DNA from 2 places in the Clostridium sp. JNZ J1-5 genome. Region 2 is predicted to be linked to the other one. Evidence: a T-box and tRNA genes for the amino acid it is inferred to sense, from the RefSeq annotation. Region 2 holds a T-box; the other holds one or more tRNA genes.
The links. The T-box of region 2 lies ahead of argS (arginine--tRNA ligase). A T-box ahead of a tRNA ligase gene usually reads a tRNA of that ligase, here a tRNA-Arg.
Positions count from the first base shown of each region.

Region 1: it has a tRNA-Arg gene. The T-box ahead of argS (arginine--tRNA ligase) is inferred to sense a tRNA for this amino acid. The anticodon was not compared.

Region 1 covers NZ_CM132773.1:2,017,768-2,024,803, forward strand. The annotation lists gene serS (serine--tRNA ligase) at 1-1,270, shown strand, start outside; tRNA gene ACWW38_RS09845 (tRNA-Ser) at 1,388-1,478, shown strand; tRNA gene ACWW38_RS09850 (tRNA-Ser) at 1,557-1,647, shown strand; tRNA gene ACWW38_RS09855 (tRNA-Ser) at 1,680-1,770, shown strand; tRNA gene ACWW38_RS09860 (tRNA-Arg) at 1,921-1,997, shown strand; gene ACWW38_RS09865 (MBL fold metallo-hydrolase) at 2,143-2,874, shown strand; gene ACWW38_RS09870 (phosphatidylserine decarboxylase) at 2,869-3,756, opposite strand; gene ACWW38_RS09875 (YwaF family protein) at 3,835-4,560, opposite strand; gene ACWW38_RS09880 (TetR/AcrR family transcriptional regulator) at 4,736-5,302, shown strand; gene ACWW38_RS09885 (YhgE/Pip family protein) at 5,503-7,036, shown strand, end outside.
Region 2 covers NZ_CM132773.1:856,541-863,576, reverse strand. The annotation lists gene ACWW38_RS04280 (acetyl-CoA hydrolase/transferase family protein) at 76-1,419, shown strand; gene ACWW38_RS04275 (thioredoxin domain-containing protein) at 1,828-3,885, shown strand; T-box leader at 4,033-4,221, shown strand; gene argS (arginine--tRNA ligase) at 4,564-6,255, shown strand; gene ACWW38_RS04265 (ribonuclease H-like domain-containing protein) at 6,747-7,036, shown strand, end outside.

The sequences.
Region 1 (7,036 bases), 1.2 Mb from region 2:
AAAAAGAATAAGAAACAATCCAGAAGAAATTAAAAAATTAATGGAAGGTAGAGGAGAAGACTTTGACTCTAAATTAATAGATGATGTGGTTTCTCTTGACGAAAGAAGAAGGGAAATATTAGTAGAGGTTGAACAATTAAAGAGCAAAAGAAATAGTGAATCTACTCAAATAGGAAAACTTAAAAAAGAAGGAAAAGATGTAAGTGGCGTAATGGCTGAAATGAAGGAACTTGCTGACAAAATTAAAGAACATGATGTAGAACTTAGTGAAGTAGATGAAAAAATAAAATATATAATGCTTAGAATACCTAACATTCCAAATCCAAATGTTCCAGAAGGTAAAACTGATGAAGATAATGTTGAGATAAGAAAATGGGGAGATCCAAGAAAATTTGACTTTGAATCAAAAGCTCATTGGGATATTGGTGTTGACTTAGGATTGTTAGATTTTGAAAGAGCAGGCAAAATAGCAGGTTCAAGATTTACTGTTTATAAAGGTTTAGGTGCAAGACTAGAAAGAGCTATAATAAACTATTTCTTAGATATGCATACTATAGAACATGGATATTTAGAAATACTACCTCCATACATGGTAAATAGAGATAGTATGATAGGAACAGGTCAACTTCCAAAGTTTGAAGAAGATGCATTTAAGGTAGAAAATAACGGTTATTTCTTAATACCTACAGCAGAAGTTCCTGTAACTAATCTTTATAGAGATGAAATATTAAATGGGGATGAACTTCCTCTAAAACATGCTGCATATAGCGCATGCTTTAGAGCAGAAGCCGGATCAGCAGGAAGAGATACAAGAGGTCTTGTACGTCAACATCAATTTAATAAGGTTGAGCTTGTTAAGTTTGCAAAACCAGAACAATCTTATGATGAGCTTGAAAAGTTAACTCATGACGCAGAAGAAGTACTTCAAGGATTAGGATTACCTTATAGAGTAGTTAGAATATGTAAAGGAGATTTAGGATTTACAGCAGCTCTTAAGTATGATATAGAGGTATGGATGCCAAGTTACAATAGATATGTAGAAATATCAAGCTGTAGTAATTTTGAAGATTTCCAAGCAAGACGTGCTAATATAAGATATAGAGAAGATGCAAAATCTAAACCAGAATTTATTCATACTCTAAATGGATCAGGAGTAGCTGTAGGAAGAACTGTTGCAGCAATACTTGAAAATTACCAAAATGAAGATGGAACAGTAACAATTCCAGAAGTATTAAGACCATATATGAGAAATGAAGAGGTTCTTAAGTAGTATAATAAAAAATGGAAAGTAAATACTTTAAAATAAGATTTATTATAGTATAAAATTTATATATAAAAAAGTTGACAATGCGGCGGTATCTTGTTATAATAAATATCGTCGCAACTAGGAGAGATGGTCGAGTTGGTTTAAGGCACCGGTCTTGAAAACCGGCGTACGTGTGAGCGTACCTAGGGTTCGAATCCCTATCTCTCCGCCATTATTTTTAATAAGTTTTACAAATAAAATGTTTATTGACATTTTTATATTATTATATTATAATGTTTAAGTGACATCTGGAGAGATGGTCGAGTTGGTTTAAGGCACCGGTCTTGAAAACCGGCGTGCGTGTGAGCGCACCTAGGGTTCGAATCCCTATCTCTCCGCCATTATTTTAATAAAAAATTCAATTGTAGGACATGGAGAAATACTCAAGTGGCCGAAGAGGCGCCCCTGCTAAGGGCGTAGGTCGGGTAACCGGCGCGAGGGTTCAAATCCCTCTTTCTCCGCCATAACACTCAATTTTAATTGGGTGTTTTTTAATGAGGATATAATCCCTATGTAGCATAGGAGCTATAGTGGCATTAGATGATCTGCAGTATAGTTTAATGTTTGATTTTTTATAGTTCCTATGTTAATATAAATATGTTAAATATAGATATGCGCGAGTAGCTCAGTTGGATAGAGTAGCTGGCTACGAACCAGTTGGCCGGGGGTTCGAATCCCTTCTTGCGCACCAAAAACCTTGTAAACACTAAGTTTACAAGGTTTTTTATATTTTAACTATAAATAGGATTATAGTTAAAATATAAATTAGAGTTTTACGATATACTAATATATAATAAATTTTAAAATAATAATATTTTTTATAAGGAGAGAAGAAGATGAAAATAACAGTAATAGGCTATTGGGGAGCTTATCCTAATAAGAATGAAGCTACTTCAGGATATTTACTTCAAGGTAAAGATTATAATATATTAATAGATTGTGGCTCAGGAGTACTTTCTAAGTTACAAAATTATATAGAGTTATCAAAAATAGATGCAGTTATTTTATCTCATTATCATGCAGATCACATATCAGATATATTTTCATTCCAATATGAAGCTGCTATTTCTTCAAGCTTAGGAAAGAGAAAAAAACCTTTAGAAATATATGCACATAACTTAGATTCTAAATTCAATGATTTAAATTACAAAGGTATGACTATAGCTAAGATAATAGATGAGAATACTAAACTTAGATTTGGCGATTTAGATATAAGTTTTAAATGGATAAAGCATGAAGTCCCTTGCTTAGCCATGAGATTTGAGGAGCAGGGGAAAGTTGTATCATATAGTGGTGATACAGAATGGTGTAACAATGTGCTAGAAATATCAAAAGATGCTGATTTACTAATATGTGAGACCAGTCTTTTTAATAATCAGATAGAAAAAATAAAAGGCCATCTTACAGCTGGGGAAGTTGGTAAGATAGCCAATATGTCTAAAGTTAAAAAATTAGTTTTAACTCATTTTCCTCATTACGGCGATTTAGATGATTTAGTTAAAGAGGCTAAAGAAGAATTTAATGGTGAAATATACAAAGCAGAAACTGGACTACTATTTGAATTATAGTTTAATTCCTATTCTCTCCCCCATATTTACTTTACATTCATAGCCCTTATTAGTTTGATATATTATATCTTTATCTATAGAGACTACACCTTTTTGCAAAAATAATATAGTAGTAGATCCTCCAAATTTAAAGTAGCCTTTTTCGTCGCCTTTTTTAACTTCTTTAAGTGGAGTGTAAGTTTGGACTATAGATCCAACACAAGTAGCACCTACATCAATGTAGAGTACATCACCAAAGTTATGAGAATGAAATAGACTATACTCTCTTTTATTCTGGCAAAACAACTTTGGTATTTTCTTTAAGGCAATAGGGTTTACGGAATAATATTGCCCGGGAATTATATTAGTTTTTTCACATGATCCATTATCAATAAAGTGAAATCTATGATAATCAATAGGAGCAAGTCTTAAAATAAGACAGATACCACCTAAATATTTTTCAGCAAGAGAATCATTTTTTATAAGTTCCTTTAGACTATAGGTAAATCCTTTAACTTGAACCAAATTGTTGATATCAATATTTTCATAAGCAAAAAGCCTTCCGTCCCCAGGTGAAATTAATACATTAGCATTATAATCTATTGGGCGTACTTCAGTAATTAAAGATCTAGTAAAAAAATCATTAAAACATTTATAACTAGATTTAGGATCTTTAAAGTGTTTTTCATCTATATTAAATTCATTAATAAATTTTTGAATTTTTCCTATGCTTAATTTAGAATCACATATCTTTCCATAAATCTTTGAAAATAATTTTTTCTTAATTAAAAGTTCTAAGGATTTCATTCCTATTGGAGAAGAATAAGTCCATTCTAAGTATTTGTCTCCTGCAACTTTTTCAATTTCGTATTCTTTGTTTTTTCTATTAAAATATTTAATCATAAATTATCCTCACATATATATGACATTGAATTAATTTAGCTAAAGCTATATTAACATAAAAATTAACCATTTTATATATTAGAATGATAATTTATCTTTAAATGGCAAGTATAATAAGAAGAATAAAAGGCACATTCCAAGTATAATAAAAGGTACAAAGTATACAGGATTATTTGGTAAATAATCCAATGGAGTAGAATAAGGTCTGTATCTTAAGTAGCAGTAATTTGCATCAATTAAATAGTTAACAGGTATAGTTACGCAAAAATATATAATAGTCCATTTAATAGTCTTTTTTAATGAATTTAAATTTGGGGTATATTCATGAACAAATATCATAAAAAATACAGAAATTAAAATCCCGCCATGGGATATAAAAAATTGGATAAATATATAATGAGGAAAAGGATATATGGAAGTATCATGAAAAAGTAGAGCAACGGAGGCACCACCAAGTCCCCAAAAATATAATACATCAAATATTCTCCGGCTTTTACTGAGCATAACCACAATAGAAAGAATTATCGATAGTCTACATAAATACAATGGTAATGCTTCTTTTAAATTAAGTTTTCCATTAGTTATATACCAGATATAAATAGAAATTTGATGAAAGATTAAGGTTATTCCAATAATGTTTGAAACTTTTTTCTCATATTTAGGTTTTTTCAAACTCTCTTTAAAAATATACATTAATAAAATTATTAATATAACTATAAGTAAGCACATAATATGAGGTATAGAAAAAGGCTTTAGAGCTTTTTCTTCATTAACTGGTTTCCAAAATAAATTCCAAAAATCCATAATAATCACCTCTTTAAAATTGGATATATTTATTTTCTGCAAATATATAAAGATTAATCTATAAAATAATTACTTAGTATGTAAAAAGGGTTGAGATATATTATAATAATAAGTATAATGAATAGAGAGAAATTATACTGACTGGTCATCATAAATAATTTTTGGAGTGATATTGATGAATAAAACTAAGGGAACTATATTCAATGCGGCTATAAAAATTTTTTCAGAAAAAGGCTATAATGGGGCCACTATGGATGATATAGCCATAAATGCAGGGGTGGCCAAGGGAACATTATATTATCATTTTAAAAGTAAAGAAGAAATATTTAAGTACATAGTAAAAGAAGGCATGAAAAAAATAAAAACAGAGGTCCAAGAAGAGGTAGAAAAAGTAGAAGACCCTATAAAAAGGTTAAAAACTTTATGTAAAATTCAATTAGAATTAGTTTACAAGAATAGAGACTTTTTTAAAGTAATAATGAGTCAGCTTTGGGGAGTAGAGTTGAGACAACTAGAACTTAGAGAAGTTGTTCAAAAGTATATAAGTCTCATAGAAGGATACATAAAAGAAGCAATAACAAAAGGAGTTATAAAGGATGGAGATGCCTCTTTTATGGCATATACATTTTTTGGAGCATTATGCTCTACAGCAGTATATGAGCTAATAAATAAAGACGGGATAAATATTGAAGAGATAATAGACAATTTAATAAATTATATGTTATATGGAATGTCTAAATAATTTAAGATAGCATAAAGCTAAAAATAAGGCTTTATGCTATTTTTTTATTTTACCTATAAAAAGTATCATTAAAAAATTATTGACAACATAAATAAAAAGGTGTATAAATAAACTGACCGGTCAGTTTATACTGAATAGTCAGTTTAAATTGTCGAGAGAAATCTTTAATAAGCAATTAATACAATGAGTGGGGTGATATAGTGAAATTTTTAAAGATAGCTGGTAGAGACATAGCTAGTATATTTAAAAACAGATTTATTAGAATATCTGTTACAGCAATTATAATTGTACCTCTTCTATATAGCTTACTCTATCTAGCAGCCTTCTGGGATCCATATGCTAGATTAGATCAAATGCCAGTGGCTGTTGTTAATTTAGATAGCGGAAGTGTAAAAGATGGAGAAAAGGTCAATTATGGTAAAGAGATTGAGGATGGACTTAGAGATAATAAAGAAATAGGCTTTAAGTTCGTCTCCAAGCTAGATGAAGCAAAAGAAGGATTAAAAGGTAAGAGTTATTATGCAATTTTTGTTATACCAGAAGATTTCTCAAAAAAAATAGTACAAGTTAAAGACGGAAAAATAGATAAGCCATCTATAGATTATATTGCTAATGAAAAGAAGAACTTTTTAGCAGCTCAAATAAACGGAAAAGTTGCCGGAGAAATAAAAGCAAAGGTTATAAAAAGTATATCAGAAGAATTTACTAAGGTTACTTTTAATAGCTTATATGAAGTTAAAGATGGTATGGAAAAAGCTGCAGATGGAAGTGGAAAAATTGCAGATGGAGTAGGACAGATTAAAGATAAAGTTCCTCAAATGCAAGACGGTGTTAAACAATTATATGATGGTTCTGGAGCATTAAATGGTGGACTAAAAGAGTTACAAAGCAAAGTTCCACTTATGGGTAGTGGTATTGGACAATTAAAATCAAAAGTAGACATGGCTGCAGATGGAGTAGCTAAACACCCTGAGCTTAAAGGTTTAGTTAGCGATGAGAGCATAAATGGTGTTAAAACTATTATGAATGATGCTAAAGTTTTGCAAAGTGCAGATACTTCAGCCCTAGAAATGTTACCATCTATAGCTACAGCACAAAATTTAGGACTAATGAATAAAGCAGTAAATGACTTTTTAGCAATAGATATGAATAAAGCAAAGACTATAATGAATATGCCTGGAATGGATAAACTTACAGATCCAAAAACTATTCAAAATATGTCAAAATTAATGAAAGATGCAGGAGCATTAAAAGCTATTGATGCTAATAAGGTAACTCCATTAATTGGATTACTACAAAATTCAAATAAGTTAAAAGGAATAATGGATGAAGCTAGCAAATTAACACAGGTAGATGTAAATGGAATAAATACTTTTTTACAATCACAAAAGGCATCATCAGAAAAGTTTATAACTAGTTCAAACCAGTTAAATGCACATAAACAAGAACTAGAGGCTGCAATAAAAACAAATACAAACTTAAGCCCAGTTCAAGTACAACAACTTCTAGGAATAGTAGAAGGATATAGCACGTTAACAACAGAAACATCTAAAAATATGCAAAATTCAGCTGTAGCAATGAATGAAATGGGTAAAAACATTTCTGGACTTGCTAATCTTCAAAAGGATTTAAAAGAAAATGCAGATGTTATAGAAGGTGTTAAAGCTGCTTTGAGCGATGAAAACATAGCATATCTAAAAGCTGTATTGCCTCAAGTTTTACAAGTTAAACAAG
Region 2 (7,036 bases):
TGCAAGAAAAATATGATTTTATTTCTATGGTTAGGATAAATAAATTTAATTATCAATGAGAGGAGTAAAATAATTATGAATAATTTTATGGAAGAATATCAAAGAAAGCTTGTGACTGCTGATGAAGCTGCAAGAGTGGTTAAGTCAGGGGATTGGGTAGAGTATGGTGCTGTTCTCAACTGTGCTTCCGATTTTGACGAGGCTCTTGCAAAACGCAAAGACGAGCTATGGGATGTAAAAATTCGTACTGCCATAGGACCTTACCGTCATCATACCATCGAAGCTGATCCAAGCGGTGAACATTTTGTTTGGAATTCATGGCACCAAGCTGGCCAAGACAGAAAGTATGCTAACAGCAAGAATCTTTATTTCTGTCCCATGAATCTCAGTGAGCTTCCTCAGATGACCAGACAAGACGCTATTCCATCCGAGATTTTTGTGGTTCAGACTACACCTATGGATAAGCATGGTTATTTCAACTTTGGATTGAGTTCAGTACATTCCATGGCAGCCATAGAAACAGCTAAGATTATTATATTTGAAGTCAACGACAAGATGCCCCGTTGTCTGGGTGGAAATCAAGAATGTGCGCATATTTCACAGGTAGACTATGTGTTTGAAAGTAAGAGCAAATCTCTTGGGGTTTTGCCAGCAGTTCCTCCTAATGAAGTAGAAGAAAAAATTGCTGGTTTCATCCTCCAACGTCTTTATAATGGTTGTTGTATACAGCTTGGTATCGGCGGCGTTCCAAATGCTGTAGGAAAGATGGTAGCACAATCAGATTTGAAAGACTTAGGCGTGCATACTGAAATGTATGCAGATGCTTATGTGGAGATGAGCAAAGCTGGAAAAATTACCGGAGCATGCAAAAACATTGATAAATACAAGCAGGTTTACTCTTTTGCAATGGGAACTGCAGAAATGTATGAGTTTATCGATGACAACCCAGGCTTGGCTTCTTACTCCATAGATTATACAAATGACCCTGCTGTTGTTGCACAAATCGATGATTTTGTCTCAATAAACGCAGCTGTGGAGATGGATTTATTTGGACAGATTTGTGCTGAAAGTGTTGGAACTAAGCAGGTAAGCGGTACAGGAGGACAACTAGATTTCGTAATAGGTGCTTATCATTCTAAAGGCGGACAAAGTTTTGTTTGCTTGCCTTCAACTGTAACTATAAAAGGAAATGTATCTTCAAGGATTAAGCCTATTATTACCCCTGGAGGAATTATTACAGATCCAAGAACATGTACTGATATGGTTGTAACAGAGTATGGTATTGCAAAAATTAAAGGTCAAAATACTTGGCAGAGAGCTGAAAACCTTATCAATATTGCTCATCCTGATTTCCGTGATGAATTGATAAAAGAGGCTGAAAATATGAATATTTGGAGAAGAACTAATAAAAGAGTTTAATTTAATAGTATGCTATGCCGTCAGTAGTTTTACTCAAAAATCTTCAATGAATTAAGTTTATTTTGAATATTCCAGTCACGATTAAGTTTTGATTTTATATAATTGTGACTGGAATAACATATTATTCTAGACATACATATCCAATTATCATTTCAAGTATTCCTTTTTATATTGCTTGACACACTTCTTTTGCTGTCATACTTTCTTTAAATGAATCGGGTGCTAAAAAAAATTTCATAGACTCTTCATATTTCACTATTATTTTATATTGTTATTTACTATATAATGGCATAGTATATTGATACTAATGGTCTATATACTTTTTTAAATTAAATAGATATGGAATTATATCTAATAGATTTTTAGGGTATAGTAATATATAAAAAGATATGAAAAGAGCGTGATAAAATGTCAAGTCAGATTATGCAAGAAAAGGCTAATAGACTTATAAATGAAAAGAGTCCATACTTATTACAACATGCATACAACCCAGTTGAGTGGTATCCATGGTCAGATGAAGCCTTTGCAAAAGCAAAAGCAGAAGATAAGCCAATATTTTTAAGCATAGGCTATAGTACCTGTCATTGGTGCCATGTAATGGAAAGAGAATCCTTTGAAGATGAAGAAGTAGCTAAATTGCTTAATGATAATTTTATATCCGTAAAGGTGGATAGAGAAGAAAGACCAGATGTGGATTCAGTTTATATGGATGTATGTCAGGCTGTTACAGGCAGTGGAGGATGGCCTTTAACTATAATTATGACAGGGGATAAAAAACCTTTTTTCGCAGGGACTTATTTTCCTAAACGTGGTAAATATAACATGCCAGGAATTATGGACATTTTAGAAAATGTAAGTGAAGCATGGAAAAATAGAAAAGAACAAATTATAAGTAGCAGTAACAAGATAGTAGATGAAATAAAATCTAATTATCATAGTACAACTAACAGAGAAGAAATAGGTATAGATGTGGTGGAAAGAGCTTTTAGAGATTATTCTTCAGCTTTTCAATCAGAATATGGTGGATTCAATAGAGCACCTAAATTTCCAACCCCACATAATCTATATCTACTATTAAGATATTGGAAAGTCAACAATTCAGAAAAAGCACTGGAGATGGTGACAAGAACTTTAGATTCCATGTACAAGGGAGGAATCTTTGACCACATTGGTTTTGGATTTTCAAGATATTCTACTGATGAAAAGTGGCTTGTACCTCATTTTGAAAAAATGTTATACGATAATGCTCTTCTAGCTATATGTTATTTAGAAGCGTATCAGGCAACAGGAAAAAAACTTTATAGTGAAGTAGCCGAAAAAGTATTTACTTATATTCTCAGAGATATGAAGCATACTGGAGGCGGATTTTATTCTGCTGAAGATGCTGATTCAGAAGGAGAAGAAGGAAAATTTTATTTATGGTCCTATGAGGAAATTATAAGTCTTTTAGGGGAAGAAAAGGGAAAGTTGTTCTGTAATTATTATGATATAACCCAAAGGGGAAACTTTGAAAACAGAAACATACCCAATCTTATAAATACTAATTTAGATGAAATAGAAGATAATAAACAGACAAAGGACATTTTAGAGGATTTATCTAAAGATCTTTTCATATATAGAGAAAAAAGAATACATCCTCATAAGGATGATAAAATATTAACTTCATGGAATGGACTTATGATAGCAGCCCTTGCTTATGGTGGAAAAGTACTAAAAAATGATTCTTATATTAATGAAGCAAAAGAAGCTGTAAGATTTATATATGAAAAATTAGTAAGAGAAGATGGAAGACTTCTTGCTAGATACAGAGAAGGAGAGGCAGCATATCTAGCATATTCAGACGATTACGCCTTCTTAATATGGGGACTTATAGAACTATATGAGGCTACATTTGATTTTCAATATTTAAAAAAAGCTACCGATTTGAACAATGATATGTATAGATATTTTTGGGATAAAGAAGATGGAGGCTTTTTTTTATACGGAGAAGATAGCGAAGAGCTTATTTGGAGACCTAAAGAAATTTATGATGGGGCTATACCTTCAGGTAATTCTGTTGCTGCCTTGAATATTTTAAAATTAGGAAAACTTACAGGAGATTTAGAACTAGAGGAAAGAGTAAAAAAGATGTTCAAAGTATTTGGCGGCAGAGTAAAAGAAATTCCAACTGCCTACTCTTATTTTATTATAGCTGTATTATACAGCAATATAAGTGGAAAAGATATTGTTATATCAGGTGAACAAAATAATCATGATGCAAAAACCTTAATTAATGAAATAAATAAATCTTTTCAACCATTTACAACAGTAGTTTTAAATAATGGAGATGAGGAACTTTATAAAATTGCTCCTAATGTAAAAGAAAAAGCCAGTATAGATGGTAAGACTACAATTCATATATGTGAAAATTTCTCCTGCAGAAGACCTATTACTAATATAGAAGAAGCAATAAATGTTTTAAAATAGCCTTAACCTACTAATAGAAAGTTTTGAATGAATGTAAAAATCAACATTCATTTAAAACATAGTCTAAAATAAGAAGGCGCTCTCCATTAATGGACTTGACAAAGAGAAAATAGTGATAATATAATTAGTTGTAAATAATATAGTATGTAAAATTCGTTGAAGAGAAGAGTATCCTTTTAAAAACTTAAAGCGAGTAGGAGATGGTGGAAGTCCTATAGTATTTTAACTGGAGAAGAGAGCCTTGGAGAAGCTAAAAGCCGTTAACTGCGTTAAAGTTTTGAGTTGGGCTATAACTTAGTCAACTAGAGTGGTACCGCGGATATATCCGTCTCTGTTTTTGCAGAGACGGTTTTTTGTTGTCTTATAATATTCTAAAATTGCGGAGCAATTTTTTAGTGGATAACTAATAGTGAAAGGTGAATAATGATGGATATTTTTCTCCGTCTTGCTACGAAAAATTTTAATTTTATTTAATTTGTTAAATATAGTTGCCCTATGGCTAATTCCTTTAGAAAAGCTAGACATCTGTTTTTCTACAATTAAAAACTTTTCGTAATGTTGATGGAGAAAATTTATCCTTAACTGTTAACTATTAGCTATTCACTTAATAATTTATAAGAAAATTACATCGTAATTTTCTTATGAAACTAGCTTATATTAAATGGGAGGATAATAGAAATGGATTATAAAAAACTTGTTGCAGAGAGAATTAAAGAACATGTAGAACTAGAATTAGATACCATAGAGGGACTAATAGAAATACCTCCAAAGCCTGAAATGGGAGACTTTGCTTTTCCATGCTTTCAACTAGCTAAAACTTTTAAAAAGGCACCTAATATGATAGCAGGTGAGTTAAAGGAAAAGATCAACGGAGAAGGCTTTGAAAGAGTGGAAGCACTAGGGCCATATTTAAACTTTTTTATGGATAAAGGTGCATTTGCTAAAACAACATTAGATAAAGTGTTAGAAGAAGGGGACAGATATGGAGCGTCAAAAGTGGGCAGTGGAAAAAATATAACTATAGACTTTTCTTCACCTAATATAGCTAAGCCTTTCCACGTAGGTCATTTATTTAGCACATCAATAGGTAATGCATTATATAGAATGTTTAGTTTTGAAGGTTATAATCCAATAGGAATAAATCACCTTGGAGACTGGGGAACACAATTTGGTAAGCTTATATCTGCTTATAAAAGATGGGTAGATGAAGATGCCTTAGAAAAAGAACCTATTAAAGAGCTTTTAAGAATTTATGTTAAATTCCATGATGAAGCAGACAAAGATCCATCCCTTGAAGATGAAGGAAGAATGTATTTTAAAAAGCTTGAAGATGGAAGTGCTGAAGAAGTAGCTCTTTGGGAGAGATTTAAGAGTTTAAGCTTAAAAGAATTTGAAAAGGTATATAAACTTCTTGGAGTTAAGTTTGATTCATATGCTGGGGAAAGTTTTTATAACGATAAAATGGATTCAGTAGTTAAAGAACTAGAAGAAAAACAACTACTTGTAGAAAGCAATGGAGCTAAGGTGGTAATGCTTGAAGAAGAAAATATGCCTCCATGCATAATTTTAAAAGGGGATGGAGCAACTATATATGCTACTCGTGACTTAGCAGCAGCTTTTTATAGAAAGAAAAATTATGATTTTTATAAGAGCATATATGTAGTTGGAGGAGATCAATCTCTTCACTTTAAACAAGTATTCAAAACTATAGAGAAAATGGGATATGATTGGGCTAAGGATTGTAAGCATGTAAGCTTTGGGCTTGTAAGATTTGCAGATAAGAAGCTTTCTACAAGAAAAGGCCAAGTAATTTTCCTTGAAGAGCTTTTAAATGAGTCCATATCTAAGACTATGGAAGTTATAAATGAAAAAAATCCAGATCTTGATAATAAAGAAGAAGTAGCAAAAAAAGTTGGAATAGGTGCAGTAATATTTACTTATTTAAAGAATAGAAGAGAAAAAGATATAGTGTTTAATTGGGACGAGATGTTAAACTTTGAAGGAGAAACAGGCCCATATGTTCAATATACTTATGCTAGAGGAAAGAGCATACTAAGACGTGCAGGAGAAGTAAAAGGAGAGCCTAACTATTCAGCTCTAAACTCAGTTGAAGAATTTGAACTAGTTAAGACACTTGGAAACTTTAATGAAGCTATATTAAGTGCTATAGATAAATTGGAGCCATCAACACTTACAAGATATATAATTGATGTGGCAAAAGCCTTTAACAAATTCTATAATGCTCATAATATAATGGCTACAGAAGATGAAAATATAAAGATAGCAAGATTAAAAATGGTAGAGGCAACTTGCCAAGTAATTAAAAATGCACTTAATCTACTAGGAATAGAAGTAGTAGAGAAAATGTAGTAAGGCTATATTTTAAGAGATTGTTGATTTCGTATAATATCGAAAATAATTCTAGATTTAGTATAACAATTGCAACTAAAGTTAAGCAGTGAACCAAAATTTTAATTTTGAGTGAATCGCTTACTCCTTGGAAGAATGACAAGGAGTTTCTCATTATAATGAACTCAACAATCTTTAAAATAGCCTTGGACGTGCTAATTGAAAGCTTTAAATGAATGTTAAAGGCAAACATTCATTTAAAGCTTTTTTTATTGGCTATGTTTTTCGATTTGTGCTATTTGGATTTTTATATTAAAATTGTTATAGAATAGTTTATCCGATGACTACCCGCTCTAATACTCCTATCTTCTTCAAAGTGGGAGTAAAGAGCGGCTACGTCCCTGGATAACGATTTCTAAGCTTCAGCGGGAATAAAAACTCCCTCTGAAGCCAAGAACTCTGTTTATCATGAAGAGTTATTTGAACTAGATTTTTATTGGAGGTAATGACAGTTGTATATAAAGGAACAAGAGAAAAGGTTAAGTATAAATAAAAAAATATATAAGCACTATGAAATAGATAAGGTTATATTTTATGATATTGAAACCACTGGTTTTGATAGAGAAAAATCAAATATTGTATTAATATCAGGTGGATATTTTATTGATGATAATACATTTATAGTAAAACAGTATTTTGCAGAAAATTTGGAAGATGAAAAAGAAGTGCTTTTAAGCTTCAAGAAAGATTTAGAGGAATTTAACGCGTGGTGTTCCTATAATGGAAAGGCTTTTGATGAGCC